2 regions of the Micrococcus sp. GPGPB33 genome follow, and region 2 is predicted to be linked to the other one. Evidence: predicted binding sites of a transcription regulator. Region 2 holds the regulator's gene; the other holds the start of a gene.
The links. The regulator LexA, encoded in region 2, represses DNA repair genes until DNA is damaged. The targets are predictions, from matches to a motif close to TCGAACANNTGTTCGA.

Region 1: POD19_RS10070 (DUF6504 family protein) is a predicted target of LexA. The motif match lies at 5,106-5,121, and genes of this name have one in related genera.

Annotation. Positions count from the first base shown of each region.
Region 1 is NZ_JAQMWO010000002.1:2,122,284-2,137,614, forward strand. It holds gene thrS (threonine--tRNA ligase) at 1-845, opposite strand, end outside; partial or broken gene POD19_RS10065 (DNA polymerase III subunit alpha) at 955-4,652, opposite strand; gene POD19_RS10070 (DUF6504 family protein) at 4,649-4,975, opposite strand; gene POD19_RS10075 (DUF6318 family protein) at 5,450-6,169, shown strand; gene POD19_RS10080 (PKD domain-containing protein) at 6,634-7,134, shown strand; gene POD19_RS10085 (hypothetical protein) at 7,203-7,919, opposite strand; gene POD19_RS10090 (SOS response-associated peptidase) at 8,133-8,954, opposite strand; gene POD19_RS10095 (hypothetical protein) at 8,956-9,213, opposite strand; gene POD19_RS10100 (S-(hydroxymethyl)mycothiol dehydrogenase) at 9,419-10,513, shown strand; gene POD19_RS10105 (MBL fold metallo-hydrolase) at 10,513-11,169, shown strand; gene POD19_RS10110 (uridine kinase family protein) at 11,202-11,822, shown strand; gene POD19_RS10115 (lipoate--protein ligase family protein) at 11,854-12,624, opposite strand; gene POD19_RS10120 (thioesterase family protein) at 12,621-13,487, opposite strand; gene POD19_RS10125 (methionine ABC transporter permease) at 13,575-14,252, opposite strand; gene POD19_RS10130 (methionine ABC transporter ATP-binding protein) at 14,249-15,331, opposite strand, start outside.
Region 2 is NZ_JAQMWO010000002.1:2,483,349-2,498,679, forward strand. It holds gene priA (bifunctional 1-(5-phosphoribosyl)-5-((5-phosphoribosylamino)methylideneamino)imidazole-4-carboxamide isomerase/phosphoribosylanthranilate isomerase PriA) at 1-510, opposite strand, end outside; gene POD19_RS11760 (hypothetical protein) at 543-701, opposite strand; gene hisH (imidazole glycerol phosphate synthase subunit HisH) at 701-1,360, opposite strand; gene hisB (imidazoleglycerol-phosphate dehydratase HisB) at 1,360-1,941, opposite strand; partial or broken gene POD19_RS11775 (histidinol-phosphate transaminase) at 2,123-3,243, opposite strand; gene POD19_RS11780 (LysM peptidoglycan-binding domain-containing protein) at 3,287-3,661, opposite strand; gene lexA (transcriptional repressor LexA) at 3,953-4,669, shown strand; gene POD19_RS11790 (ATP-dependent DNA helicase) at 4,713-6,812, opposite strand; gene hflX (GTPase HflX) at 6,809-8,449, opposite strand; gene POD19_RS11800 (NAD(P)-binding domain-containing protein) at 8,956-10,056, shown strand; gene POD19_RS11805 (class I SAM-dependent methyltransferase) at 10,082-10,717, shown strand; gene dapF (diaminopimelate epimerase) at 10,775-11,728, opposite strand; gene miaA (tRNA (adenosine(37)-N6)-dimethylallyltransferase MiaA) at 11,738-12,676, opposite strand; partial or broken gene miaB (tRNA (N6-isopentenyl adenosine(37)-C2)-methylthiotransferase MiaB) at 12,676-14,222, opposite strand; gene POD19_RS11825 (regulatory protein RecX) at 14,262-15,269, opposite strand; gene recA (recombinase RecA) at 15,266-15,331, opposite strand, start outside.

The DNA of each region.
Region 1 (15,331 bases), 360 kb from region 2:
GGCAGGCCGGAGCCGAGCTCGTCCGGGAAGGAGAAGAGATCCAGCTCGGCGCCGAGCTTGCGGTGGTCGCGGCGCTCGGCCTCGGCGAGGCGCTCCTGGTAGGCCTTGAGGTCGTCCTTGCTGGCCCAGGCGGTGCCGTAGATGCGCTGCAGCTGCTTGTTCTTCTCGTTGCCGAGCCAGTAGGCGGCGGCGGAGCGGGTGAGCGCGAAGCCGTTGCCGATGAGCTTGGTGGAGGGCAGGTGCGGGCCGCGGCAGAGGTCGCACCACACGGCGTCGCCGGTCTTGCGGTCCACGTTGTCGTAGATGGTGATCTCCCCGGCCCCGACCTCCACGGAGGCGCCCTCGCCGGCGGTGTCCGCGGCGTCCTTCTTGCCGAGCAGCTCGAGCTTGTAGGGCTCGTTCGCCATCTCGGCGCGGGCGGTCTCCTCGTCCACGACGCGGCGGCGGAAGGTCTGGCCGGACTTCACGATCTTCTGCATGAGCGAGGAGATCTGCTTGAGGTCCTCGGGGGTGAAGGGCTCGTCGACGTCGAAGTCGAAGTAGAAGCCGTCCGTGATGTACGGGCCGATGCCGAGCTTGGCGCCCGGGCGCAGCTGCTGCACGGCCTGGGCCATCACGTGGGCGGTGGAGTGCCGCAGCACCTCGAGTCCCTCGGGCTCCGTGATGTCCACCGATTCGACGGACGCGCCGGCGGGGATCTCGCGGGCCAGGTCCCAGAGCAGGCCGTCCACCCGCATCACGGCGGTGGTCGGCTTCTCGCGGAAGAGGTCGAGGCCGGTGGTGCCGTGCGTCACCTCCCGCAGCTCTCCGTCCACGGTCAGCAGGATGTTCTTCGGCTCCGACACGGTGCTCCTTCGAGGTCTGGCTTCGGGATCGGTGGCGTACGGGGGCCACCGTCGGCCGCGTCCCATTCTAGGGGCGCGGCCGGACGGCGGGGCACGGAGGCGAGCGGTCTCATCTGTCCGGGGTGGGCAGCAGCTCCCACGTCTCCGGGTGGGGCACCGGGATCGGGGTGTGCTCCGGCGCGGGCCGATCGGGTGCCGTGCGGCCGGGGCGGGCCCCGCCGGCCGGTCCGACGTCGGTACGCACCTTCACGGGCCAGCCGCCCGTGCCGTGGTGCGGGATGTCCGGCAGGGGCTGCGCCCCGGTGCCCGCCCGGCCGCTGCGGCGCGCGGCGGCGGCTCGGCGGTCCGCCGCGAGCCAGTCCCGCCACTGCTGCCGGGTGGCGTCCAGGTAGTCGGGGTCCGGGAGCGTCTCGGGCCGGTGCAGGTCCCAGGCGCGCACGGCCTGGACGGACACGGCCCGGTCGCCGGTGCGCCGGACGGTGCCCTCGATCAGCAGGAGGCGGGCGGAGAAGAGCATCTCCCCGGAGGCGTGCTGGGCCTCGGTGAAGAAGGAGGCGTCCACGCATCCGGTGCCGTCGTCCACGGAGAGGAACACCACCCGCTTGCCGCTGCGCATGGGCGGGGTCTGGGTGGCCACGCGCACCCCGGCCACGAGCACCCGGGACTGCGTGCGCAGCCCGAGCAGGTCCTTCGCCCGGGTGACGCCGAGCGCGTCCAGGTACGGGGCGTGGGAGTCCATGAGGTGGGCGGTGACGTCCAGGGCGGTGAGCTCCAGCTCGGTGCGGACCCGGGCGGCCGGGGCCGGGTCCGGGAAGAGCGGGGCGAGGGCGGTGAGCTCGGTGTCCGGCAGGTCCAGGGCCAGCTGGCCCTCCACCTGCCGTGGACGGGCGGACCGCGAGCGCGGGGCGGTGCGGCCGGGGGCGGTGCCGCGGGTGGTGGAGTGCTGGAGTTCGAGGTGGTGGACGAGGTCGGTGCGGGAGGCGCCGCCGGGTGGGAGGAGGCAGTCGAGGGCGCCGAGCTGGGCGAGGCGTTCGAGGTTGCGGGCGGTGGGGCGGGCGCGGTCGCGGACGTCGGCGAGGGAGCGGTAGGGGCGGCCGGCGTCGAGGCGGTCGGTCTCGGCTTCGCTGAGTCCGGAGAGGCTGGTGAGGGGCAGGCGGATGCCCCAGCGGCCGGGGGCGCCGTCGTCGACCTCGGGGTGGGCGGGGACCCACTCGACGTGGACGTGGCGCGAGGAGGCGTTGACGTCCACGGGCAGGACGGGGATGCCCATGCGGCGGGCCTCGGCGACCATGAGGCGGGCGGGGTACATGCCGGGGTCGTGTTCGAGGATGGCGGCCATGAAGGCGGCGGGGTGGTGGGTCTTGAGCCAGGCGGAGTGGTAGGTGGGGACGGCGAAGGCGGCGCCGTGGGCCTTGCAGAAGCCGAAGGAGCCGAAGGCGGAGAGGGTGGCCCAGACCTCGTCGATGACGTCGAGGGAGTAGCCGCGGGCGAGGGCGCCGGTGCGGAAGGCCTCTTCGACGAGGTGTTCCTGCGGGCCGCCGAGGAGGCGGCGGTGCTCGTCGGCGCGGGCCAGTCCGCAGCCGGTCATGACGTCCATGGTGCGCAGGACCTGTTCGTGGAAGACGGTGACCCCGTGGGTCTCGGCGAGGACGGGCCGCAGGTCGGGGTGCGGGTAGTGGGCGGGTGCCCAGCCGTGCCGCTGTTCGAGGAAGGGCCGGACCATGTCGGACTGCATGGGGCCGGGGCGGAAGAGGGAGATGTCCACGGTGAGGTCGTTGAACTCGCGGGGGGCGAGTTTGCCGACGAGTTCGCGCTGGCCCGGGGACTCGATCTGGAAGCAGCCGAGGGTGTGGGTGGTGCGGATCATCGCGTAGGTGGCGTCGTCGTCGAGGGGCACCTGTTCGAGGTCGATGCGCTCGCCCGTGGTGCGTTCGACCTCGGCGATCGTGTAGGCGATGGCGGACTGCATGCGCACGCCGAGGATGTCGAGCTTGAGGAAGCCCATGGGGTCCATGTCGTGCTTGTCGAACTGGCTCATGGGCAGGCCCATGCCGGAGGGTTGGACGGGGGTGCGGTGCAGCAGGGTGGCGTCGCCGAGGATGACGCCGCAGGGGTGCATGGAGATGTGGCGGGGCAGGCGGTCGAGGCGTTCGGTGAGGTCGACGAGCAGGTCCAGCTGGCGGTCGCCCTCGGCGCGGCCGGACTCGATGCGGCGGGAGAGGCCGCCGAGTTCGGGCATGCGCTGGAGGGCTTCGCGGAAGTTCGAGGCGGAGAAGCGCCAGAGCTGCTTGGCGATGGCGTCCACCTCGGGTTCGGGCATGCCGAGGGCGAGGCCGGCGTCGCGGACGGCGCCGCGGGCCCGGTAGGCGTTCTGCATGCTCATGAGGGTGGTGCGCTCGGCGCCGAAGCGTTCGACGACGGCGTGGTAGATCTCGTGGCGGCGGGCGGACTCCACGTCGATGTCGATGTCCGGGAGGGTGGAGCGGTCGGTGGAGAGGAAGCGCTCCATGATCAGGCCGTTGGCCATGGGGTCGACATGGGAGATGCGCAGGGCGTGGTTGACGAGGGAGGAGGCGCCGGAGCCGCGGGCGGCCACGCGGATGCCCATGCCCTCGATGAGGTCGACGACGGCGGCCACGGTGAGGAAGTAGGAGGAGAAGCCGAGTCGGGTGATGATGCCGAGCTCGTGCTCGGCGCGGTCCTGCAGGTCCCGGGCCGCCTGGCTGGTGCCGGGGAGGCCTCCCCCGGTGTGGAGGTGGGGGTAGCGGGCGAGGAGGCCGGTGCGGGTGCGCTCGCGCAGCACGTGCTCCGGGGGCCGTCGATGCCGATGACGGCGGCCTCCGGGACGCGGGGCACGCCCCAGCCGAGGTCGGTCTCGGGGTCGAGTGCGCAGGCCTCGGCGAGGCGGCGGGTGGCCTCGAGCAGGGGGGCGGGGCGGTCGTCGGCGGCGAAGGCGATCTCGTGGGCGATGCGGTGCATGGCGGCGGTGGACTTGAGCCAGCCCTGCCCGTTGGGCTGCAGGTCGTGGAGGGCGTCGAGGGAGCTGAGGGCACGGACGGCGTCGAGGACGTCCGCGGTGGCGGCACCGTCCGGGGCCGCGTAGCGCACGGCGTTGGTCAGGACGGCGGGGATGCGGGCCTGGCGGGCGGCGCGGAGGGTCTTCACGGCGTGCCCGGTGTCGAGGCGTCGGCCGGGGGCGGAGAGGTGGGTGACGACATCGGCGTGGGGGCTGCCTGCGGGCAGGGCCGCCTTCCAGCGGCGCAGGGCGGTGAGGCCGGCCGCGTACCGGCGGCGGGCCAGGTGGCGGCCGACGTCCGAGTCCGGGCCGAGGAGGACGAACAGCTCGGGGGTGGGCGGGTTGTCCCGGTTGGCGGCGGTGGGGACACGGCCGGCCGCCGCGGCGGCGAGCTCGGCGACGCTGGCCCACGGGCTGCCGCCCGCCGCTCCCCCGGTGGTGCGGGCGTGGGCGGCGGAGACGAGCTCGCACAGGGAGCGGTAGCCGGAGCCATGACAGCCTCCTCGGGCGAGCACGACCACGCGGCCGGCGTCCTCGTCCTCGCTCCACCGGACGGCCAGGTCCACGCCCACGATCGGGGTGATGCCGTGGCGCAGGCAGGCACCCACGTGTTTGGCCATGCCGTAGAGCCCGTCCCGGTCGGTGCAGGCCAGCAGGTCCATGTCCGCGGCCGCGGCGGCGGCCACGAGGTCCTCGGGCCAGCTGACCCCGTAGTGGGCGCTGAACGCGGAGGCGACGTGCAGGTGGGCGAAGGGTGCGGCGGTGCGTCCGGCCGCGGCGGCCCGGCTCATGCCGACCGCCTCAGGTCCTGGGCGTGCTCGTGGACGCGCACGAGCCGCCACCGGCCGGAGTCCAGGTGGTGGGCGACGTCGAGGGTCTGCAGGGGCGCGGCGCCGGCCCGGGCCAGGCGGACCTGCAACCGCCACATCTCGTGGTCGACGAGACCGGCGCCGCGGCCCTTCTCCGCGCGGACCTCCTCCGCCCACCAGCGGCGCCGCTCGAACCAGCGCACGGGGCGCTCTGCGAGGACGTAGTCCCGCCCGTTCCAGCGCAGCCCCTGCGGGGTGCCGTCTGCCCCGCACTCCACCGCCACCGACTGTGTGAGGACTCCCATTCTGCTTCTCTCCCTGTGCACTGCTGACCGGACCGACGACGGGGTGCCGTCGGGCGATGGGAGCGCGGCCCGTCCGGCGGACCGGACGCGGGGAAGAAGTGGGAAGGTGGGGCCGCACACCCGATCGTACTCGAACATGTGTTCGAATGCGATGGGTGCGAACGTAGGGCGCCCGCCGGACACGTTAAGGACGCATCGCCCCAGACGGGCGAGGCCGGGAACGCCCTTTTCGTGAGGCCGGCTGGCCGAGTCCTGGCCGTAGGCCTCAAACCCGACCTTGGGGCGCACACGCACGAGAAAATCGTCTCTTGGGCCGGAAGAAGTGCGCCGGCACGGTCCTGTGGACAATGCGAGCAGGACCACAATCCGTCTGCGTATACTCCGAACCAACCGGGCCTCGCATGCCACGGGCACCGCGTTGCGGGATCAGCGCGGGAGGCGCGGACACACGACGGACGTCCAGTTGGAGGGGAAATGTCTCTCACCGCACCCGGGCGCGCCCTGCGCCGCCACCGATTCGCCCAGGCCGGCACGCTCAGCGTGGCCTTGGCGCTCGCACTGACCGCCTGTGGCGGGCAGTCCGAGCCCGCCGAGTCGTCGACGACGTCACCCTCGTCCGCCAAGCCCGCCGTCGAGACGTCCGCGCCCGCGAGCACGAGTGAGACCGCAGGCGTCAGCTCATCCCCCACGGCCACGGAGAGCGGGTCCGGCGAATACGTGCCCGCGTCTGCCGACGGCCCCGCGCGGAACGTGCCCAAGCCGGAGATGCCCGCCGCCATGAAGGAAGAGACCAAGGAGGGCGCCGAGGCGGCAATTCGCTATTTCTGGGAGGCCATTTACTACACTGACCAGACCGGAGAAACCGCTGATTTTGATTCGACATACAGCGAATACTGCGAGCTTTGCCAAGCCGTATCCGACTCAACTGCCCAGCACTACAAAGAAGGTGGCTGGTCGACGGGAGAGCACACCTCGATCAAATCGTTGACTCTCACCCCGTCAGAGTTTGGCTACACCGCTACTCTTGTTCGTGACGCATCCGCTGTAGAGGTCTTCGACTCACAGGGCGTTAGAGACGACTCTGCCAGTGGGGTGGAAACTCACGACGAGACCTGGCTGGCCGACGTAGTCTACGAACCCTCCAAGGGCCACTGGGTGATCGATGAGATGCAAAATCACCAGGATGCTCAATAATGCCTTCCATCTCGCGTATTTTGATTGCGATAGTAACTGCTTGCATTGCCCTAACGCTGATTCAAGCGCCATCGGCACACGCACAGCGCGCGAAGCCCTGCACCGATGTTCCCATTAGTGGCAAGCGAGAAGACGTCGAATTTAGGATTCGAACGCAGTGCAAGAAACAGTCGCGAACACAGCCCCCTCAGCCGGCCTCCGAACCGGTATCCGAAGTTGCCGCTCCAGGAGCCAGAGAAAAGCCGGCAATCGAGCAGCGCACTGTAGACGCCTGTTTTCCGAATCAAGAGAATAATTCCGATTTTGGGACGTGTCGCGAACAGACCGAGGCCTTTTGCCCAGAAGGGGCATGGGTACGTGAGCAGTTCGTCGACACAACTCGCCCAGATAGGGATCCCTATTACAGCCGGCCGGAATGCGTTACTGCGGGTTCGCCAGCCCCAGCAGCAGACGGCGCCCCGCCCGTGTCCATCGACGAGGTCCGCACGCTCCTCGTGCTGGAGCCTGAGATCCGGTCGGACAACGGCGGACGCGGGATCCGCAATGCGGAGACCAACTTCTACGCAGACGCCGAAACACGCACGCTCGTCACCACCCTCAACGGGGTCGAGGTCGAACTCCGCGCCACGCCGGTGAGCTTCCACTGGGATTACGGGGACGGGTCCCCCACCAAGACCACCTCGGTCGCAGGCCAGAGCCAGCCGGAGTTCAACGTCCCCACCCCCACGAGCCACGTGTACGAGGACACCGGGCAGTACACGGTCCGCCTCACCACCGTGTACATCGGCGAATACCGGGAGGCCGGGGGCGAGTGGGTGCTCATCCCAGGCACCATCAGCCTCGACTCGGCCCCCGTCACCGCGAACATCTGGCGCACCATCACCCGCAATGTCGCCGATGACTGCAGCGTCGACTCCTCAGCCTGGGGCTGCACCGGCCCCATCGAATCCGCTCCGGCCGGCTGAGCACAGACCGCGGGGCGGCCGACGGTCTCCCGTCCACCGCCCCGCGGCCCACTCATCGGCCGGGTGTGTCAGACCCGGCGCACCCGCCCCCGGGCCGTGAGCACGAGTCCCGCACCGAGGGCCGCGAGCGCTCCGAGCGCACCCGCCGGAACTTCACGCCCGGTCTCGACCGTGTCCGGGGTCGTGTGGGTCTCCTCCCCGCCCGTTCCCTCCCCCGGTTCCTCCCCGGCCACGGGAGCCGGAGTGTCGACGGGCTCCTGCTCGGCGGGCGGCACCGGGTCCGCCTCGCCGGGAGACGGGGCGTCCTCCCCCGCCGGCACGTTCAGGGCCCAAGGCTTCTGCCCGTCCGCGAGCAACTCGACGAGCGCGAAGACGTCGGACCGCGCCGCGTCCTGGGTGATGATGACGTCCTCACTCTTGGTCATCCCGTCCAGCGACCAGTCGAGGACGAGGCGGTCGTCGGTCGGGTATGTCGCGTCGGCGAGGTAGTGAAACCCGGTGAAGGAGTCCACCGTGGTGTCGCGCCAGAGGGCACCCCAGCGCGGACCCCACGAGAGTTCCGCGACCGCCGCGTCGTCGCCCAGGCCTTCGGACCGGAACGGCAGCAGCACGCCCGACTCGGCGTGCTCCAGCGTGAAGAACCACTCGGGGTTGTCCCCGAACACGGGGTCGGCCAGGCTGTGCTCCCCCCACGCGTAGACGAGCCCGGCAGAGGGGCCTCTGTTGCCCTCCGGAGTGCCGGCGGCCTCATCGTAGAGGGCGGCGGCCACCGGGGTGCCGTCCACGGACAGGGCGAACAGGAGATGGCCGTCTCCGGCCTCGCCGTGGCACCCCTCCGAAAGATGCGGCGCTCATACCGGCCCGGTGACACCCACGCTACGCAGAGCCCATTCTCAGGGGGAGTTCAGAACGGTCTCGGATCCGTCTCGATCCGATCACGATGCCGCGGCACCGCGTTCCCGCGCCTCACGGGCAGGTCATCCCCGTCGCCCCGTCCTTCAGAGCAGCGTTCCCTGATGCTCTCTCATCTCCTGGATCAGCTCCGGCCCGTTGTTCCGCACGTTCCCCACGGCGCCCCCCACGGGCCGCAGCGACCAGCCCGCCGCGACGTCGTACGCGCCGGCGCACACCTCGCCCACGAGGGCGTCGGCTTCTTCTGCGGACCCGAGCGTGTCCGGGGCGAGCCACCGGTCCATCGCCTCGGCGTCCATGGGCACGGGCATCCGGTCGTGCAGCTGGCCGAGTGCGGCGAGCACCGGATCGTCGTCGTCCGCGTCGGGCGCGGCCATGGTGAGGATCGTCGTCGAGAGGACCCAGGCGTCCTCCCCCGCGGCCTTGGCCTCGGGGTCCTGCCACCACTCGTACAGGCCGGCGAACCAGATGACCGGCCCCTCGCCGTCCCCGGCCCCGGCCGGGTGCACGTAGTAGGGCTGCTTCTTCGCGGCCCGCCCGTCGGGACCCTTGGCGCCAGGCTCCGGCGTCTTCCACTCGTAGTAGCCCTCCACCGGCACGGCGCAGCGTCGAGCGCGGACGGCGGCCCGGAACGTCGGCTTGGAGGCCACGGTCTCCGAGCGCGCGTTGAACGCACGGGACCCCACGGACAGCTCCTTCGCCCACGGCGGCACCAGGCCCCAGCGTGCCACGTGGATCCGCCGGGTCACTCCGGCGCCGACGTCGTCCGCATGCGCCACGAGGATCGGCACCTCGGCTGTCGGCGCCACGTTCCAGCTCTGGCGCAGCACCAGCTCCTCATTCGTCTCGGCATCGCCCAGGGCCACCAGGTCGCTCGTGGCGCGGGCCATCACGTAGCGGCCGCACACGTCAGCGGTCCCTCCCGTCCCGGCCACGATCGACATACATCCACGCGATGCCGAGGGCGAAGCCCATCATCGCGCAGCCGAGCACAGTGCCCCAGGGACTCTCGGTGCCCAGTCCGAACACCACTCCCAGGCCGACGCCGATCAGCAGCCCCACCAGCGGGATGCGCCACTGAGCGAGCGTGCCGGCACCGGCCGGAGCCCCGGCTGGAGCCTCCGGAGCCTCGTACGCCTCGTCCTCGTCTCTGCCATGTCCTGCCACGGTTCGCCCCTCCGTTCACATCGGTGTTGCGGGTCAGGTTGCAGTCTCCCCCGGCCGCCATGGTGACGCCATACACCAGGCCCCCCGGCTGCTCACCGATGCGTCGCACAGGGTCCTGTGATGGGATGGGCAGAACGAGCCCGCCCGCCGCGCCGCCTCACGCATGCGCGGCCTCGGGCAGATCCCCACCACCAGGAGGAACAACGTGTCCCAGAAGGTCCGCGGCGTCGTCGCCATGGCGAAGGACGCCCCCGTCACCATCGAGACCATCGTCATCCCCGATCCGGGACCCGGCGAGGCCGTCGTCGACATCAAGACCTGCGGCGTCTGCCACACGGATCTGCACTACCAGCAGGGCGGGATCGGCGACGAGTACCCGTACCTGCTCGGCCACGAGGCCACGGGTGTGGTCTCCGCGATCGGCGAGGGCGTCGACCACGTCCAGGTCGGCGACACCGTGATCCTCAACTGGCGCGCCGTGTGCGGCGAGTGCCGCGCGTGCCGCAAGGGCGAGCCGAAGTACTGCTTCAACACCCACAACGCGACCCAGAAGATGACCCTGGAGGACGGCACGGAGTTGTCCCCGGCCCTGGGCATCGGGGCGTTCGCGGACAAGACGCTCGTCCACGCCAAGCAGTGCACCAAGGTCGACGGCGTCGACACTCCCGAGGAACAGGCCGCGGTCGGCCTGCTCGGATGCGGGATCATGGCCGGCATCGGCGCGGCCATCAACACCGGCGAGGTCAAGCTCGGCGAGTCCGTGGCCGTGATCGGCTGCGGCGGCGTCGGCGTGGCCGCGATCGCCGGGGCGAAGCTCGCCGGCGCCACCACGATCATCGCGGTGGACATCGACGCCAAGAAGCTCGCGAAGGCCGAGGAGCTCGGCGCCACCCACACCGTGAACTCGAAGGACGAGGACCCCGTGGAGGCCATCCGCGCGGCGACCGGCGGCTTCGGCGCCGACGTGGTCATCGAGGCGGTCGGCCGCCCGGAGACCTACGAGCAGGCGTTCTACGCCCGGGACCTGGCCGGCCGCGTCGTCCTGGTGGGCGTGCCCACCCCCGGCATGGAGCTGAAGCTGCCCCTGCTGGAGGTCTTCGGCCGCGGCGGCGCGCTGAAGTCCTCGTGGTACGGCGACTGCCTGCCGGAGCGCGACTTCCCGATGCTCGTGGACCAGTACCGCCTGGGCCGCCTGCCGCTGGACGAGTTCGTCACGGAGACCATCGCCCTGGACGAGGTGAACGAGGCCTTCGAGACGATGAAGTCCGGCGAGGTCCTGCGCTCGGTGGTGGTGCTCTGATGGCGCGCATCGATCACCTGGTCACCTCCGGCACGTTCTCCCTGGACGGGGAGACGTTCGACGTGGACAACAACGTGTGGATCGTCGGCGGCGCGGAGCAGTGCGTCGTCATCGACCCGGCCCATGATGCCTCGGCCGTCTGGAAGAAGGTGAACGGCCGCCAGGTGCTGGCCATCGTCCTCACCCACGGCCACGACGACCACATCCGCCAGGTCCAGGAGTTCCGCCAGATGGTGGACGCCCCCGCGCTGCTCCACCCCGCCGACCGCATGCTCTGGGACGACGTCTTCCCCGACGAGGAGCCCGATGGCGCGCTCGCCGAGGGCGACGTCCTGCGCGTGGCCGGCGTCGAGCTGCGGGTGCTGCACACCCCCGGCCACTCCCCCGGCTCGGTCTGCCTGTACGCCCCCGCCCTGGGCGAGGCCGGCGACGACGGCGCCCCGACCGGCGTCGTGTTCTCCGGCGACACCCTGTTCCAGGGCGGGCCCGGCGCCACCGGCCGCTCGTACTCGGACTTCGACACGATCATCGAGTCCATCCGCGAGCGCCTGCTCTCGCTGCCGGAGGCCACCGTGGTCCACACCGGCCACGGCGACTCCACCACGATCGGCACGGAGAAGCCGCACCTGCAGGAGTGGATCGACCGCGGCCACTGAGGACGCGCCGAGGTGGGGAAGAATGGTCCCCCGTGACCATCCTCCCCGCCTCGCCCCCTCCCTCCGTGATCCTGCTCGGCGGCGCGTCGGGCTCCGGCAAGTCCTACCTGGCCCGGCGGCACGGCCGGCCCCACCTCTCGCTCGATGCGTTCTACCGTCCGCAGTCCGACGACGGCGCCGCGGGCGGGCCCGGCCCCGTGTTCCCGCGCACCCCCTACGGCGAGATCGACTGGGACCACCCCGGAACATGGGATGAGCAGGCGGCCGTGGACGCGGTCGTCGAACTGCTCGAGGAGGGCGCCACGCGTGTGCCCGACTACGACATCTCCACGTCCTCCGTCCGCGGGCACAGCACCGTCGCGCTCGAGCCGGGCGGGGTGATCGTGGCGGAGGGCATCTTCGCCGAGCGCATGCCCGCCGCCCTGGACCGGGCCGGGGTCGGCTACGCGGCCTGGTACATCGACCAGGCGCGGACCACGACGGCGGCCCGCCGGTTCGTGCGCGACGTCGCCGAACGCCGCAAGCCGCTGCCGTTCCTCGTGCAGCGGGGCTGGTCCCTGTACCGGACGGACGCGGCGCGCCGGGCGGCGGCCGTGGCGGCCGGCTTCACCCCGCGACGCAAGCGGGAGATCATCGCGGATCTCACGGCCTGACGGCCCGCCCGCAGTCTGGCCGCCCGTGCCCTCAGCCGGAGGTGCCCGCAGCGAGGACGGCGAGCTGCTCGTCTACCACCTCGAGCCCGGCGGCGGCCGCCCACGCCGTGTACTCCTCCCGCAGGGCCGCGGCGAACGCGGGGACGCTCACCCCGGGGCGCACGTCCTCGGCCGCGCCCGCCGTGCGGGGGTCCATGTCCAGACCGAGCTCCCGGTAGACGTCGACGAGCACGGCCCGCAGCGGAGCGGGGTCGGACACCACCACGTGGGTGGAGAACAGGAACGCCCCCTTCACCACGCGCTGCGCGGAGCCGGCCAGCTTCACCGGGTATGTCGGCGCAGGGCCCTGCACGGAGAACTCGCCCGGGCAGTACTCCCCCGGGATCTCGCCCACGGAGGCGGGCACGTCCACGCGCGCGAACGCCCGCACGAACAGGTCGGCGAACTCGGCGAACCGGGCCTGCTGCGTGAGTGCCGCGTCCTCCTGCTGGCTCAGGTGGTCCACCACCAGGCAGCCGTGGTGGTAGGCCGCCGCCCGTCCGCCGGCCCGGCGCACCACCGGCTCGAAGCCGTGGGCGCGGGCCGCCGCGGCCGCGGCCGCGAAGCCGGGCAGCCGGGCGTCGCGCTGGCCGAACGGGACCGTCGGTTCGGGCACGTAGACGCGGATCAGGTCCTCGAGGGCCCTTCCCTCGGCCGCGGCGGCGCGGAAGACGGCCAGCTCGTCCATGGCCCAGTCGAGGTCTTCAGCGGCCCCGAGGGTCCGCTCCTGCACGGCCCAGCGCAGCCGGGGAGCTGCGCTCACAGGCCGCCCTCGGCCGGCCAGGAGCGCAGGGTGAGGGTCTGCTCGGCGTGGGCGAAGGGGCCGTCGTCGTCGTGGAGGACGGTGCTGGTCAGGCCCACGCCGTCCGGGCCCACCGTGACCTGCCCCGCGAGGCCGAGCCAGTGGCCGGTGGGCTCGCGGTACAGGTGGATCTGCAGGTCCACGTTGGGGAAGAACCACCCGCCCGGTTTCGCCGGCAGGGCCGGGGCGATCCCGTTGGCCGCGTCGGTGAGGCTGATCAGGCGCACCAGGTCGCTCGTGCTCTCCCCCGCCACCATCTCGCGGTCCGTGGTGAGCCACACCCGGCCGTGGCCCGGCCCGTGGCCGGGCAGGACGACGCCGTCGAGGGAGGCGATGTACCCGCCTCCCCATCCGTGGAGCGCGTTGTGCGACTGCGCCTGCGAGCGCGGCGGGAGGGGCTCGTCCGGCAGCTGAGCGACGGCGGAGGTGTCCGAGGTGGACAGCAGCCAGGCGCGCAGGGTCAGCACGGTGCGGCCCCGGGCGTGGAGCACGGACTCGACAAGCTCGATGGTGCGGCCCGGACGCAGGGTGCGCGTGACCACCTCGAGCTCGCCCGACCAGAGCGTGCCCAGGATGTCGTAGGAGAGCCGTCCCACCCGCAGCCCGGGAGTGGTCTCGTGCGCAGCCACCTCGTGCAGCAGCAGGCCCGAGACGGCGGCCATGTGCATCTCCTCTTCCCGCCATGCGCCCTGGGCGTGCACGGTGGAGCGCACGCGGGAGGTGCGGACGCCGTCGGCGTCCACGGTGGGCTCGCCGAGGCGGACGTAGAAGGCCAGGGGATCGCCGGCGACGGAGGTCGCGGGGGTGGAGGTGATGTCGGTCATGGGCCGAAGTCTGCCAGAACGACGACGACGGCCGGTGACGTCCCCGCGGGATGTCACCGGCCGTCGTCGTGCGGACCGAGCCGGGGTTCAGCGGCGCATGACCTTGCGGGCGATGCCGTTGCCGATCAGCTGCAGCGCCTGGACGAACACGATCACCACGATCACGGCCAGCCAGGTGACCTCCGGACGGAACCGGTTGTAGCCCTCCACGATGGCGAAGTTGCCGACGCCGCCGCCGCCGATGATGCCCGCCATCGCGGACATGTCCACGAGCGAGATGATCACGAACGTGAAGCCGAGGATCAGCGGGCCGAGGGCCTCGGGCAGCACCACGGCGCGCACGATCCGCATGCGGGAGGCGCCCATCGCGCGGGCGGCCTCGATCACGCCGGGGTCCAGCGAGACGAGGTTCTGCTCCACGATGCGGGCGATGCCGAACGTGGACGCCCAGATCATGCAGAACACCACGGCGGTGTTGCCGATGCCGGTGCCGAGCACCGCGATGGTCAGCGGCTGCAGGGCGGCGATGAGGATGACGAACGGGATGGGCCGGATGAGGTTCACGATGAAGTTCGTGACCAGGTAGACGGCACGGTTGGCGAAGATGCCGCCCGGGCGCGTGGTGTAGAGGACGAGCCCGACCAGCAGGCCGAGGATGCCGCCGAGGATGAAGGACCAGCCGACCATGTAGAGGGTGTCCCCCACGGCGGTCATCAGCTCGGGGCCGTAGTACCCCCAGTCGAGGTTCTGGAATCGGTCGATCACTGGTGCACCTCCTGCACGTCTCCGGCGCCGGCCAGGTCCGCGACAAACGCGTCCACCGCGGCGGCCTCGCCCGTGAGCGCCACGGTGAGCAGGCCGTACGCGGAGTCCTTGGTGGCGGACATGCCGCCGTGGACGATCTCGAAGCCCACGCCGCGCGTCGATGCGGTGCCGAGCACCGCCGAGACCGCGGCGGAGTCCTTGAGCGAGACCATGATCAGCCGACCCTCGGTGCGCGCCCGGATGCGGGCCACCTCCTCGGCATTCGGCCGGTCCTTGAGCGCCGTGGCCACGAAGGACGCGGCGTCGGCGGAGTGGGCGGGCCGAGAGAAGAGGTCGTAGACCTTGCCGGACTCCACCACGCGGCCGCTGTCCATCACGGCGACGCGGTCGGCGATCGAGCGGATGACCTCCATCTCGTGGGTGATGGCCACGATCGTGACCCCGAGCTCCTCGTTGACGCGGCGCAGCACGGAGAGCACCTCGTGCGTCGTCGAGGGATCCAGGGCGCTGGTGGCCTCGTCTGCGAGCAGGATCTCCGGCTCGGCGGCCAGGGCGCGGGCGATGCCGACGCGCTGCTTCTGGCCGCCCGAGAGCTGCTCCGGGTAGTGCTTGGCCTTGTCCGCCAGGCCGACGAACTCGAGCAGCTCCGCCACGCGAGCGCGGCGTTTGGACCGCGGCCAGCCGGCCGTGTCCAGAGCGAACTCGATGTTCCCGGCCACCGTGCGGGAGGTCAGCAGGTTGAACTGCTGGAACACCATGCCGATGCGGGTGCGCAGCGGACGCAGCTTCGCTTCGGAGAGATGGGAGACCTGCTGGCCCAGCACCGTGACGGTGCCCGACGTCGGCTTCTCCAGCCCGTTGATCATGCGGATCAGGGTGGACTTGCCGGCGCCGGAGAAGCCGATGACGCCGAAGACCTCGCCGCGGTTCACGGCGAGCGAGACGTCGTCCACGGCCTTCACACCGGCACCCTTCTTGGTGGCGTAGACGCGGCTGACGTGGTCGAAGACGATGACCGGCTCCCCCGGGGCGCCCGCGGAGGGGCGCCCCGGGGTGACCGCGTCACGGTCGGACGTATG
Region 2 (15,331 bases):
GGTGACCACGTAGCGGGCGCAGCCGGCATCCTCGAGGCGGGCGAGCACCTCCCAGAGGTCGCCGCCCTCCTTGGTCCAGCCGCGGGCGGCGAGCGTGGTGCCGCGCACGTCGAGGCCCACGGCCACCCGGTCGCCGAAGCGCTCGATGACGCGCGCGGTCCAGTCCGGGTCCTCGAGGGCGGCGGTGCCCAGGTTCACGCGCGCCGCACCCATCTCGAGGGCGTTCTCGAGCGAGGCGTCGTCGCGGATGCCGCCGGACAGCTCGATCTTCACGCCGATCTCCTCCACCACACGGCGCATGACCTCGCGGTTGTCACCGCGACCGAAGGCCGCGTCCAGGTCCACGAGGTGGATCCACTCCGCGCCGGCGCGCTGCCAGTCCAGGGCGGCGGTGACCGGGTCGCCGTACGAGGTGGCGCTGCCGGCCTCGCCCTGGACGAGGCGGACGGCCTGGCCGTCCTGGACGTCGACGGCGGGCAGCAGCTCGAGGGCGGGGGCGTTCGGGGTCATGGGGTTCCTCTCGGGTGGGGCGGCCGGCGCGGTCAGGCGCCGACGGTCAGGAAGGAGGCGGCGATGGCCATGCCGGCCAGCACGAGGACGATCACGATGGCCCACAGCGGCGCCTTCTGCGTGCGCATGGACCAGGCGGCGCCGAGCAGCAGCCCGCCGAGGGCGAGGTAGAGGACGGACCAGTAGGGCATCAGAGGGTCTCCAGCCAGTTGCGCAGCAGCTGCAGCCCGGCGTCCCCGGACTTCTCGGGGTGGAACTGCGTGGCCGACAGGGGGCCGTTCTCCACGGCGGCGATGAAGTCCGCGCCGTGGTGCGCCCAGGTGACCTGGGGCGGACGCATGGCGGAGATCGTCTGGTCGAACTCCCATTCGAGCACGCCGTAGGAGTGGACGAAGTAGAACCGCTCGTCCTCGATGCCCGCGAAGAGGGCGCTGCCCTCGGGCGGCCGGACGGTGTTCCAGCCCATGTGGGGCAGGACCTCGGCGGGCAGCTCGGCGACGACACCCGGCCACTCCCCCATGCCTGCGGTGCGCTCGCCGTGCTCGACGCCGGCGTCGAAGAGGATCTGGTGGCCCACGCAGATGCCGAGGACGGGTCGGCCCCCGGCCACGCGGCGGCCGATCCAGCGGGTGCCGCCGACCTCGGTCAGTGCCCGCATCACGGACGCGTACGCCCCGACGCCGGGCACGAGCAGCCCGTCGGCCTCCTGCACGGCCTGCGGATCGCGCGTGAGCTCGACCTCCGCGCCGGCCCGCTCCACGGCACGCAGCGCCGAGTGCACGTTGCCCGAGCCGTAGTCCAGGACGGCGACGCGCGGCCGCACGCCGGGGACGGTGGTGGGGCGGGCCATCAGAGGGCGCCCTTGGTGGAGGGCACGCCGGTCATGCGGGGGTCGTCCTCGACGGCGGCGCGCAGGGCGCGGGCGAAGGCCTTGAACTGCGCCTCGACGATGTGGTGCGGATCCCGGCCTCGCACGACGTCCATGTGGAGGCAGATCGCCGCGTGGTACGTGATCGACTCGAACACATGGCGGGTCATGGAACCGGTGAAGTGCCCGCCGATGAGGTGGTACTGCTGGCCCTCGGGCTCGCCCTCGTGCACGAGGTACGGCCGGCCGGAGACGTCGACGACGGCGCGCGCCAGCGCCTCGTCCAGCGGCACGGACGCCTCGCCGAAGCGGCGGATGCCGGACTTGTCCCCGAGCGCGGTCTTGAGCACCTCGCCCAGGGTGATGGCGACGTCCTCGACCGTGTGGTGCACGTCGATGTGCGTGTCCCCGGTGGCACGGACCGTCAGGTCGATCTGGGAGTGCCGGGACAGCGCGGTGAGCATGTGGTCGTAGAACGGCACGGTGGTGGAGATCTCAGCGCGGCCGGTGCCGTCCAGATCCATCTCGACGTACACGTCCGACTCGCTCGTGGTGCGCGTCATGCGCGCACGGCGTCCGGAGATCAACTCGGCTGCCACGGGTCCTCCTCGGGCTGGGTCCGCACCGGTCCGGGACGGGTGCGGGGGGATGCGGGTGCGCGCGGCCGGTGCCGGCGGGCCGGGGCGCCGCGCGCGCTGTCCCTATCCTAGGGAGCCGGGCGGACGCCGAGACTCCGGTGACGCCTCAGGACCGGTCCCCGGTCTCGCCGAGGACCTCCGCGAGAGCGGTGAGGAACGCCGTCGTCTCCGCCTCGGTGCCGGCGGTGACGCGCAGGTGGTGCGGGATGCCGACGTCCCGCACGAGGACGCCGCGGTCGAGCAGGCGGCGCCACACGTCGGACGCGTCCTCGAGGTGACCGAAGAAGACGAAGTTCGAGTCGGACACCGAGGGCCTCAGTCCCAGGCCGCGCAGGGTGGAGACGATGCGGTCGCGCTGGGCCTTGATGTCCTCCACGGTGCGCAGCAGCGCGTCCACGTGATCGAGGGCGGCCTCCGCCGTGGCCTGCGTGACCGCGGAGAGGTGGTACGGCAGGCGCACCAGGCGCAGGGCGTCGGCGACGGCGGGGTCCGCGGCCAGGTAGCCCAGGCGCGCGCCGGCCAGGGCGAACGCCTTGGACATGGTGCGCGTGACGATCAGCCGCTCACGGCCGGGCAGGAGGGTGAGGGCGGAGCGGGTGCCGGCGAGGGCGAACTCCGCGTAGGCCTCGTCCACGACGACCATGGCGCCGGGCCCGCCGGCGGCCTCGTTCTGCGCCTGCGCGGCGTACACGGCCTCGATGGTCGCCAGGTCCAGGGCGGTGCCCGTCGGGTTGTTGGGCGAGGCCAGGAAGACGACGTGCGGACGGTGCTCCCGCACCATGGCCGCCGCGTGCTCGGCGCTGAGGGTGTGGTCTTCGGCACGGCCGCCGTCCACGAACACGGTGTCCGTGCCGCCGGCCAGCAGCGGGTACATGGAGTACGAGGGCAGGAAGCTCAGCAGTGTCCGCCCGGGGCCGCCGAAGGCCTGGAGGATCTGCTGCAGGATCTCGTTGGAGCCGTTTCCGGCCCACACGTGGTCCGCCGTGAGGCCGTGGCCGAGGTAGCCGGCGAGCGCACGTCGCAGCCCCGTGAACTCGCGGTCCGGGTAGCGGTTCAGCCCCCGGCGACGGCCGCGACCCGCTCGGCGATGGCGGTGGCGACCTCCTCCGGCACCGGATGCGTGTTCTCGTTGGTGTTGAGCATGTACGGCACGTCCAGCTGGGGGGCGCCGTAGGGGCTCAGGCCGCGGAGGTTCTCACGCAGGGGCAGAGAGCTGAGGTCGGTCATGGCCGCCAGTCTAGGAAGCGTGGAGGGCGAGGCCCGCCGTGCGTCACCGCGTGGCCGGGACGAACAGCTCCTCGCCCGGCGCGGGGGCCCGGCCCTCGAGCCCGTTGAGCTCGTCGATCGTGGCGATCACCTCGTAGACGTCCGCCTCCGGAGCCACCGTGGTGGCGATGGTCCACAGGCTGTCCCCGGGCATGACCGTGACGGACTGGGTGGCGGGCCCCGCGGTGTCCGCGGACACCGCGGCGGGCGACAGCAGCACACCCAGGAAGAAGGCGGCCGCCAGCGTGGCGGCCACGGCCGCGGCGATCACGGGGATCCCCCGCAGCACGAGGCGGCCGCGGCGGGTCAGACGGATGGTGGCCGGACGCGGCCGCGCCGTCGCGGGCGAGCCGGCGAACTGGGCGGTGGTGAGCGTCATGGTGTCCTCCTCCGGGGCGGATGCCCTCCAGGTGATCGAACATGTGTTCGAATCCGTTCGAATGCCTTTCTAGCACAGGTGTTCGAGACATGCCACGACGAGATCGAACATATCTTTGAAGGAGAGGCGGCTCTCCTCTAGGCTCGAGGCCATGCACGGACGCCCCGGAACGCCCCGGGACCGCCAAGACACAGGCAACCAGCGGGGGCGGACACGGTAAGCGTCCGGACGGCAGCCGGACGCCGGAACACGAGTCCGGCCACCATCACCCCGGGAGAACGGACGGCAGCCATGAGCACCACCGACGATCAGCCGGCGGCGCGCGCGCCGCTCACCGACCGCCAGCGGCGGATCGTGCAGACCATCCGGGACGCGATCGCCGACCACGGCTACCCGCCCTCCATGCGCGAGATCGGCGACGCCGCGGGCCTGGCCTCGCTCTCCTCCGTCACGCACCAGCTGGGCCGTCTCGAGCGGCACGGCTACATCCGGCGCGACCCCGGACGCCCGCGTGCCCTCGAGGTGCTGCTCGACGTGGACGGCACCCCGCTGGGCGAGGCCGCCTCCCCCACCGCTGCGCCGTCGTCGCGGGTCTCCGCGATCCCCGCGTGGCACACCGGCGCAGACGAGGCGGACAGCGTGCCGGTCCCCTGGGTCGGCCGCATCGCGGCGGGCGGCCCGGTCCTGGCTGAGCAGCAGGTCGAGGACGTCATGGCGATCCCGCGACGCCTCACGGGCGAGGGCGAGCTGTTCATGCTGCGCGTCACGGGCGACTCGATGGTGGACGCCGCGATCTGCGACGGCGACTGGGTGGTGGTGCGCCGGCAGGACACGGCGGAGAATGGCGACATCGTCGCGGCCCTCCTCGACGACGAGGCCACCGTGAAGACCTTCCGCCGCCGCGACGGGCACACCTGGCTCCTCCCCCAGAACACGGCCTACGAGCCCATCCTCGGCGATCACGCCACCGTGATGGGGCGGGTCGTCACGGTCCTGCGTTCGCTCTGACCCGCTCCCTCCGGCCGGGCCGACGGCCCGAGGCCGAGCGAGGTCAATCGCCCGAGGCGAGCCGTGCCAGCACCCCGCGGACGACGTCGCGGTCCGTGGTGCGCCAGAAGTCCGGCAGGGCGCTCGTGATGTAGCCGCCGTACCGCTCGGTGGCCAGGCGGGGGTCCAGCACGGCCACCACGCCGCGGTCCGTCACGGAGCGCACGAGGCGCCCGGCGCCCTGGGCCATGCGCACGGCCGCATGCGTGGCGGAGATCCGCATGAACCCGTTGCCGCCGTGCCGGGCGACGTCCCGGGTGCGGGCCTGGGAGAGCGGGTCGTCCGGCCGCGGGAACGGGATGCGGTCGATCACCACGAGCCGCAGCGAGTTCCCCGGCACGTCCACGCCCTGCCACAGGCTCATGGTCCCGAACAGGGACGTGTCCGGCTCCTCGGAGAACTGGCGCACGAGGGCGGAGAGGGTCGCGTCCCCCTGGCACAGGATCGTGGTCTTCGGCCCGAGCCGACGGCGCATCTCGGCGGCGGCGTCCTCGGCCGCCCGGCGCGAGGAGAACAGGCCGAGGGCCCCGCCCCGCGACGCCCTCAGGAGCGCCTCGAGCTCATCCAGGGACTCCGGCGAGGCCGTCCTGCCGGGCCGGGGCAGGTGCCGGGCCACGTAGAGCACCCCCTGACGCGGGTAGTCGAAGGGGCTGCCGACGTCGAGGGCCTCGAACTTCGGGGCGTCCGGACCGGCCAGGCCCACGTCGCCGGCCACCGAGTCGAACCGGCGCTCCCCCGAGCCCACGGTGAGCGTGGCGGAGGTGAGCACCGTCGTCGCCTTGCCGAACAGGCCCTCCCGCAGCTTGCCGGCCACCGAGAGCGGGGCCACGTAGAGCTGGGGCGGGTCGGTCTCGTCCCCCGGCTGCCAGCCCACGCCGGGCTCGAAGTGGCCGGGGCGGGTGGCCCACAGCACCTCGGGGAAGTCGGCCTCGGGCCGGGCGGCGAGCATGCGCTCCACCACCTCGAGGACCTCGAGGATCCGCGAGCGCGCCATCTGCCGTCCGCCGTCGGCGTCGGCCTCCTTGTCCTTGTCCTGGCCGAGGTCGGACAGGCACTGGCGCGCGGCCGTGAGGACGCCGGTGAGGGCCTGCTCCTGCACCTCGTCCGGGCCGGCGGCGATCAGGCCGGACGGGGTGTCCGTGAACGCGCGGTCCAGGGCCGCCCCGGCTTCGATCAGGTCCTCCACGGCCACGGTGGTGTGACGGCGCAGCGAGGTGGCGGCGCCGTGCACGATCGACCCAGACAGCTGCCCGGTGACCGCACCGGTCACCCGGTCCTGCAGCTCGTGGGCCTCGTCCACGACGACGGCCGAGTACGCCGGCAGCACCGCGAGCCCCTCGAAGGCGCTGATGGCGAGCATCGCGTGGTTGGTGACCACGACGTCCGCGTCCGCCGCGTCCGCGCGGGCCCGCTCGGAGAAGCACTCCTCGGCCTGGGGGCAGCGGGACGCGCCGAGGCAGTCGACTGCGGAGACGGAGACCTGCCGCCACGCGCGGTCGGTGACGGGGACCTCGAGGTCGTCGCGGTCACCGGTCTCGGTCTGGTCCGCCCACGCCCGCAGGTACATCACCTCCTTGCCCAACAGGGAGGAGGGCCCGGCGGCGCCGTCCGTGGCGGAGCCGATCATCCCGCCGTCGTCGGCGACCGTGAAGAGGGCCTCCTCGCCCTCGTCCCCGGGGTAGCCGCCGTCCACCTTGTGCCGGCACAGGTAGTTGGAGCGGCCCTTGACCAGGGCGACGACGGGCTCGCGAGGCAGCTCGTCCTTGAGCGCCTCGACCAGCCGGGGGGCGTCCCGCTTCATGATCTGGGCCTGCAGCGCGAGCGTGGCCGTGGCGACGACGACGGGGTCCTCCTGCGTCATCGCGTGCTGGATCGCGGGGATCAGGTAGGCCAGGGACTTGCCGGTGCCGGTGCCGGCCTGCACGAGCAGGTGGCGGCGCGACTCGAGGGCGCGCGCCACCTGCAGCACCATCTCCCGCTGTCCCGCGCGGTGCTGGCCGCCGGTGGCCTGGACCGCGGCATCCAGCAGGCGCAGCGCCTCGCGCTCGTGCTCCGTGCGCGGCTGCGCGCCGCCCGCCCCGGCCTCCTGCTCCTCCTCGCTCACGACGCGTCCGCCTCCACGACGAACTCGGCGAAGTCCGGCGCGATGTCCTCACGGACCAGCACGGACAGGCGGGTGCCGCCCTCCTCGTAACCCTCGGCCAGGATCTCCGCGTCCGCCGAGTGGAGGCGGGAGACCAGCTCACCCCGGGTGAACGGGATCAGCAGTTCGAGCCGCACGTCCGGCCGCGGGATGGTGGCCGCGATGGCGCGCTCGAGCTCGTCGATGCCCTCGCCGGTGCGCGCGGAGACCACCACGGCGTGGGGCTCCTTGGACCGGATCCGGGCGATGACGGCCGGGTCCGCGGCGTCCGCCTTGTTCAGCACGATGATCTCGGGGATCCGGTGCGCGTCCACCTCCGCGAACACGGAGCGCACCGCGGCGATCTGGCCCTCGGGATCCGGGTGCGAGCCGTCCACGACGTGCAGGATGACGTCCGCGTCCGCGACCTCCTCGAGGGTGGAGCGGAACGCCTCGACCAGCTGCGTGGGCAGGTTCCGCACGAAGCCGACCGTGTCCGAGAGGGTGTAACCGATGCCGTCCGGCGTCATGGCCTTGCGCACGGTGGGGTCCAGCGTGGCGAACAGGGCGTTCTCCACGAGCACCCCGGCGTGGGTGAGGCGGTTGAGCAGGGACGACTTCCCGGCGTTGGTGTACCCGGCGATCGCCACGGACGGCACCCGGTTGCGACGACGGTTGGCACGCTTGGCCTCCCGGGCCGGCTTCATCCCGGCGATGTCCCGGCGCAGCTTCGCCATGCGGGTGCGGATGCGGCGGCGGTCCAGCTCGATCTTGGTCTCGCCGGGGCCGCGGGAGCCGATGCCCTCGCCGGCGGCGGCACGGCCGCCGGCCTGCCGGGACATGGACTCGCCCCAGCCGCGCAGGCGCGGCAGCAGGTACTCGAGCTGCGCGAGCTCGACCTGGGCGCGGCCCTCACGCGAGCTCGCGTGCTGGGCGAAGATGTCCAGGATCAGCGCGGTCCGGTCGATCACCTTCACCCGCACCACGTCCTCCAGCGCGCGACGCTGAGACGGGGCGAGCTCGGAGTCCACCACCACGGTGTCCGCACCGGAGAGCGCCACGATCTCGGCGAGCTCCTGCGCCTTGCCCTTGCCGAGGAACGTGGCCGGGTCCGGGGTGGCGCGGCGCTGGATGACGCCGTCGAGCACCTCCGAGCCCGCGGTCTCGGCGAGCGCGGCGAGCTCCCGCAGGGAGTTCTCCGCATCCTCCGCGGAGCCCTCGGTCCAGACGCCCGCCAGCACCACGCGCTCCAGGCGCAGCTGGCGGTACTCGACCTCGGTCATGTCCTCGAGCTCGGTGGACAGACCCTGCACGCGCTTGAGGGAGTGGCGCGCGGCGAGCTCGTCCTGGTCACCGTCGGCGTCCGTGTGCCCGTCCTCGCCCTCGTCCAGGGCGAGTGCACGGCCCGCGAGCGCGCCGGAGCGGTCCGGGGTGCCGGCGTCGGGGGCGTCCTCGTGGTCCGCGACCACACTGTCCGCGGAGCCGCGCCCGGTCGCCTCGCGCTCGGAGGCGCGGCGAGCGTCATCGGCGGCCAGGATGCGGTCGATCACGGCCTGGATCTCGTCCTCGGAGCCGTGGGCGCCCTGAGGGCCGGGGGTGTGCTGGTTCTTCTCAGTCATGGTCTCCTCTGGGCCGCCGCGGTCGGGCGACCCGATCGTCTCAGGGTAGAGGGGTCGGCGGACGCGTTAGGCGGCTGTCCGCAGGGGGCGGACGTGGCGGGTGACGCGCACGGCCGGTTAGGCGGAGGTCGGCGCCGCGCTGCGACGATCTCGCGGCGGCTCCGTCGGCATGGGGAAGGTGAGCACGCGGCACCGCAGCCACGAGGTCTCGTCGGCGGGCGTGCAGGGACGGACCACATCGTCCATGGTGGGATCTCCATCAGGTGCCGGGGCGCGCTCGACGGCCTCATCCGAGGCGGGCGCGCGAGGGGGCGGGGGCGGGCAGTGACGCGGGGGCGTCAGCGCAGGAAGATCCACATGGGCGTCGAGTGTACCGGGCGGCGCGTGTGGGCGACAGGGGCCCCGGCGCCCGGTCCGCTGACGACGCGCACGTATCCTGCGGGCATGACCGCGTCCCCCTCCCCGCCCCGCCGCGGCCCGGCCGGACGGGCCGGGCGACCGTCGTCGTGATCGGCGCGGGCCAGGCGGGGCTGTCCGCCGCCTACCACCTGCGCCGCCGCGGTTTCGTGGGGCTGGGTCCGAACGACGACGGCGCCGCCGGCGTCCCCGACGACGCCCCCGGCACGTTCGTGGTGCTCGACGCGGAGACCGCCCCGGGCGGCGCGTGGCAGCACCGCTGGGACTCGCTCACGATGGCCACCGTCAACCACATCCACGAGCTGCCCGGCGACCCGGTGCCGCCGGCCGACCCGGCCGCGCACGCCAACACCCTGCTGCCGGCCTACTTCGCCGATTACGAGGCACGGTTCGCCCTGCCGATCCGGCGGCCCGTGCGTGTGAGGCGCGTCGAGCGGATCGGCGAGCCGGGACGTGCGCGCGGGTTCTTCGTCCGCACGGACGGGGCGCCGGGCACGTGGCGGGCGGACTTCGTGGTCAACGTGACCGGCACCTGGACGTCCCCGCGGTGGCCCTCGGTGCCCGGGATGCGCTCGTTCCGCGGCCGGCAGCTGCACACCCATGACTACGTGTCCAGGGACGAGTTCGCCGGGCAGCGGGTGGTGATCGTGGGCATGGGCGTCTCGGCGACGCAGCTGCTGGCCGAGACCTCCACGGTCGCGGACACCCTGTGGGTGACCCGCCGCGAGCCGCAGTGGCAGGACTCGGCCGCGCCCGGCGCCCTGGCCGAGTCGGTGCGCGGGGTGGACGAACGGACCCGTGCGGGCCTGCCGCCGGGCTCCGTGGTCGAGGCGACCGGGATGCACCGCTCGTCCTGGGTGCGCGAGGCCGAGACACGAGGCGTGCTGGTGCGCCACCCCATGTTCACGGCCGTCGAGCCGGACGGGGTGCGGATGCCCGACGGCTCGTTCGAACCGGCGGACGTGATCCTCTGGGCCACCGGCTTCCGGCCGGCGATCCGGCACCTCGCTCCCCTGCGGCTGCGCACGCCCGCCGGCGGCATCCGCGTGGCGGGCGGGCGCGCCCTGGACGAGCCGCGCCTGTTCCTGCTCGGCTACGGGCCCTCCCAGTCCACGGTCGGGGCCAACCGCGCCGGGCGCGACGCCGTGCGCGCGATCCTCTCGGACCTGGCCGGGCCGCCGTCGGGCTGAGGGCCGCGACGACCCGCTGGCTACCATGGTCGCCGTGAGCTCCGCATCCCACTACTTCGACGCCGACCCCTCTGCACCCGAGCGGCGGCGCACCGTGCGGACACGCCTGGCCGGCCGCGACGTCGAGGTCCAGACGGCCAACGGGATCTTCTCCCCGGACGGTCTGGACAAGGGCACCGCGGCCCTGTTCTCGGCCGTGCCCGCGCCGCCGGCGAGGGGCCGGTTCCTCGACGTCGGCGCGGGCTGGGGACCGATCGCCCTCACGCTGGCGCTGCGGTCGCCCGAGGCGGAGGTGACCGCCGTCGAGGTCAACGACCGCTCCCTGCAGCTGACCCGCGACAACGCCGCGGCGCTGGGTCTCGACAATCTCGTGGCACTGCGGCCGGAGGACGTCCCCGAGGGCGCGGAGTTCGACCTCATCTGGTCCAACCCGCCCATCCGGATCGGCAAGCCGGCGCTGCACGCCCTGCTGGAGCGGTGGCTGCCGCGCCTGGCCCCCGGCGGCGAGGCCTGGCTGGTGGTGCAGAAGAACCTCGGCGCGGACTCGCTGCTGCCGTGGATCGGCCGGATGCTCGAGGAGCGCGCGCCCAGCCGGTTCACCGCGGAGCGGGCGGACAGCGTCAAGGGCTTCCGGATCCTGCGGGTGGCGCGGGCGCGCTGAGGCGCCGTTTCCCGAACGACAGCGGTTCGTGGCCCGCCGTTTCCCGAACGAAAGCGGTCAGGCGGTGAGTTCGCCGTCGAAGACGAGCTCGGCCGGCCCCGAGAGGACCACGTGCTCGGCCCCCTCCGGGCCCGGCACGACATCCACGGCCAGCACGCCGCCGGGCACCTCGACGAGCCACGAGTCCGAGCCCTGGTCGCCCGACCATGCGCGCATCGCCACAGCCGCCGCGCACGCGCCCGTCCCGCAGGACTGGGTCTCGCCCACCCCGCGCTCGTGCACGCGCATCCGCACGCGGCCGACGCTCTCGCGCACGAGCGGCTCGTGCGCGGCCACGAACTCGACGTTCGTCCCGTGCGGCGGGGCGGGGTCCACCTCGGGGGCGCGGCCCAGGTCCAGCCCCTGCAGGTCGGCGAAGGAGGCCAGCGGGACCACGGTGTGGGGGTTGCCCATCGAGATGCTCAGCGCCGGACGCGGATCGGTGAGGCCGTGGGCGAGGACCATCGAGTCCGACGCCGCCTCCTCCGCCAGCTCGGGGTCGAGGTACGACCAGGGGCCCATGTCGATCGCGTAGCCGTGCTCGAGCCGGGTCACGGCCTTCACACCGGCGCGCGTGCCGATGGTGATCGCCCGGCCGGGGGCCAGGTCCACGAGGCCCTTCTCGACCAGGAAGTGCACGAAGACGCGCACCCCGTTGCCGCACATCTCGGCGATCGAGCCGTCGCCGTTGCGGTAGTCCATGAACCACTCGGCCTCGGGGTGCTCGGCGAGCAGCGCCGCACCCTCCGGCAGACGCGCGGACCGCACGGCGCGGATGACGCCGTCGGCGCCGATCCCCCGGTGCCGGTCAGCCAGCCGTGCGACGCGCTGAGCGTCGAGCTGCGTGTTGCCGTCCGGGTCGGCGATCAGCACGAAGTCGTTGCCCGTGCCATGGCCCTTCGTGAACGGCACGCGCGGCGCGCTCGCGTGGAGGGGGTCCTGGGCGGCGGGCGCCGCGGGCTGCTCGGTCATGGGCCCAGTCTAGGTGGCGTCCCCGGCGACGACGGCGAGCGCCTCCGCCACGATGTCCTCGCCCTGCGCGTCGAGCCAGACGACGCGTGGGTCGGCCCGGAACCAGGTCTCCTGGCGTCGGGCGAACCGGCGCGTGGCCACGACGGTCTGCTCGGCCGCCTCCGCCTCGGTGAGCTCGCCGTCGAGGACGGCGAGCATCTGGGCGTAGCCGATCGCGCGGGACGCGGTCGGTCCCTGCCGCAGCCCGTCCGGCCCGGGGACGTCGAGGCGGCGGACCTCGTCCAGCAGACCCTCGGCCAGCATGCGCTCCACCCGGGCCGCGATCCGCTGGTGCAGCTCGGCCCGGTCCAGGCGCAGGCCGAGCTGCACCACGGGGGCGACCTCCGGGGCGTACGTGCGCTCCGGCATGAACGCGGAGAACGGACGGCCCGTCAGCCGGCACACCTCCAGCGCGCGCACGATGCGGCGAGCGTCCTGCAGCCGCTCCGCCGAGACCGGGTCCAGGGCGGCCAGCTCGGCCCTCAGCCCGGCCAGGCCCTCCCGCTGCGCGCGCGCCTCCAGCTCGGTCCGCAGCGCCGGGTCCGTGGGCGGGAAGTCGAGCACGTCCAGCGCCGCCCGCACGTACAGCCCGGAGCCGCCCACGAGGATCGGGGTCCGACCCCGCGCGCGGATCTGGTCGAACAGGTCGCGGGCCGCGGACTGGAAGGCCGCCACCGAGGCCTCCTGGCCGACGTCGAGCACGTCCAGCAGATGGTGCGGGACGCCCTCGCGTTCAGCCGGGGTGACCTTCGCCGTGCCCACGTCCATCCCCCGGTAGAACTGCAGGGCGTCCCCGTTGACCACCTCGCCGTCCAGCGCGTGCGCCAGGGCGACGGCGAGGGCGGACTTGCCCGTCGCCGTCGCCCCGACGACGGCGACGACGGGCGGCCGGGCCGCGGCGGCGGGCATCAGGACCGCGGGCGCAGGGTCGGCATGCCGAGGCTCGTGGCACCGGAGCCGCCCGCCGTGCCGGGGGCCGGCGCGCCGCACGATTCGGCCTGGGCGCGGTCCCACGCATCGCCGGCGCGGGAGCGGCGCAGGACGTAGTCCTGTGCGGTCGGGTCGGCGACGGCGAAGAACGGGTGGGCCTCGGTGACCGTCACGGTGACGAAGTCGCCGGGGCGGGGGTCTCGGCGCCGGCGGGCACGGAGAAGTGCACGAGCCGGTTGTCGGGTGCGCGCCCGGACAGGCGGCCGCGCTCCGCGGCCTTGGAGCCGGAGTCGGCGGTGACGAGCAGCTCCTGGCGGGTGCCGACGAGCGTGGCCATCTCCTCGGCCGAGATCCGGTCCTGCAGGGCCACGAGGCGCTCGAAGCGCTCCTGGACGACGGCCTTGGGCACCTGGTGGTCCATCTCCCCGGCGGGGGTCCCGGGGCGGATGGAGTACTGGAAGGTGAACGCGGAGGAGAAGCGGGAGGCCTCGACCACGCGCATCGTCTCGGCGAAGTCCTCCTCGGTCTCCCCGGGGAAGCCGACGATGATGTCCGTGGTGATGGCGGCGTGCGGGATGCGCTCGCGCACCTTCTCCAGGATCCGCAGGAACTTCGCGGACCGGTAGGAGCGGCGCATGTCCTTGAGCACCTTGTCCGAGCCCGACTGCAGGGGCATGTGCAGCTGCGGCATGACGTTGGGGGTCTCGGCCATCGCGTCGATGACGTCGTCCGTGAACGCGGCCGGGTGGGGGCTGGTGAAGCGGACGCGTTCGAGGCCCTCGATCTCCCCGCACGCGCGCAGCAGCTTGGCGAACGCGCCGCGGTCGCCGAACTCGACGCCGTAGGTGTTCACGTTCTGGCCCAGCAGCGTGACCTCGACGGCGCCGGCGTCGACGAGCGCCTGCACCTCGGCGAGGATCTCCCCGGGGCGGCGGTCCTTCTCCTTGCCGCGCAGCGACGGGACGATGCAGAACGTGCACGTGTTGTTGCAGCCCACGGAGATGGACACCCAGCCGGAGTGGGTGGAGTCGCGCTTGGTGGGCAGGGTGGAGGGGAACACCTCGAGCGACTCGAGGATCTCGATCTCGGCCTCGGCGTTGTGGCGCGAGCGCTCCAGCAGCACGGGCAGGGAGCCGATGTTGTGGGTGCCGAAGACGACGTCCACCCACGGGGCCCTGCGCTGGATGGCGGCCTGGTCCTTCTGGGCGAGGCACCCGCCGACGGCGATCTGCATGCCCGGGTGCGCGTCCTTCACCGCACGCAGGTTGCCGAGGTTGCCGTACAGGCGGTTGTCCGCGTTCTCGCGGACCGCGCACGTGTTGAAGACCACGAGGTCGGCCTGGGCGTCCTCGGCGACCGGGGCGTAGCCGGTGGACTCGAGCAGGCCGGAGATGCGCTCGGAGTCGTGCACGTTCATCTGGCAGCCGAAGGTGCGGACCTCATAGGTCAGGCCCTCGTGCGGGCGCGCGGCGGCGCCGTCCTGCGCGAGCGGGGTGGTGCGGGGGGTGGGGTCCGTCAGAGTCACCGCACCATTCTAGGAACTCCGGGCGCGGCCCGGGTCCGCTCACTCCTCGTGCTCGGCGAGGACCTCCTTCACGACGGCGAACGCGAGGCCGCCGCCGTAGCCCTTGCGTCCCAGCATGCCGACGAGGCGGCGGGTCACCTTGTCCCGCTCGGCCCGGGCCTCCGGCGAGGCACCGCCGGGGACGGTGCGGCCCCGCAGCCGTCGGCGCACGAGGTCGAGGGCGGCGGCCCGTTCGTCCTCGCCGTCGATGGCCTCGAGCGCCTCGGCGGCGATCTCCCGGTCCACGCCCTTCTGCTGGAGCTCGTGCCCGAGGGCACGGCGCGCCAGGCCCTTGCTTCGGTGACGGCTGCGGACCCAGACCTCGGCGAAGGCGGCGTCATCCACGAGGCGCACCTCCTCGAAGCGGTCGAGGACGCGCTCGATCAGCTCGGGCTCGGCCTGGCGCTCGGCGAGCTTGCGTTCGAGCTGGCCGCGGGAGCGGGGGCCCAGGGCGAGCTGGCGCAGGACGACCTCGCGTGCGGCCTCCTCGCGCTCACGCGGTGCGGTGGGCAGGGGCGCCGGGCCGGGGCGACGTCGGGGGCGGTCGGTCTCGACGGCGGGGCGGGGATCCACGGCCGGGCGTCCCTCGTCGCGAGGACGGCCACGCCGCGGGGGCGTGGTGGCCCGCTTCCGGCCCCGGCGCTCGATGTCCGCCCGGGTGTCCTCGCGCCCGGACCAGGGCAGCGCACGGGGCCCGGCGCCGGGCGCGGGACTGGGCAGATCGCTCGCGCGAGTCAGCAGGGCCCCGAGATCCGGTGCCGCGCCGGGGGCGGGATCCGAGCCGTCCCCCGCGGGGGTTCCGGCGTCGCGCGCGGGCACGGCGTCCCGCGCGGCGTCCGCGTCGGACGACGTCGGCTCCGGTGCGCCGGCCAGGTCGAGCCACATCCGGCCCACGTCCGAGTCCCGGGCGTCGTCGAACGCGGACGCACCGGAGGCGGAGCCGCTCCGGCCGGTCGTCTCCGACCGGTGGGCGGCCCCGCCTCCGACGTTCCTGCGCGATCGGGTCATCCGGCCGCGGTGTCCCCCGGAACCGCGGTCAGGGCCGGGGCCTCGTCGTCCTCGGCCTCCGG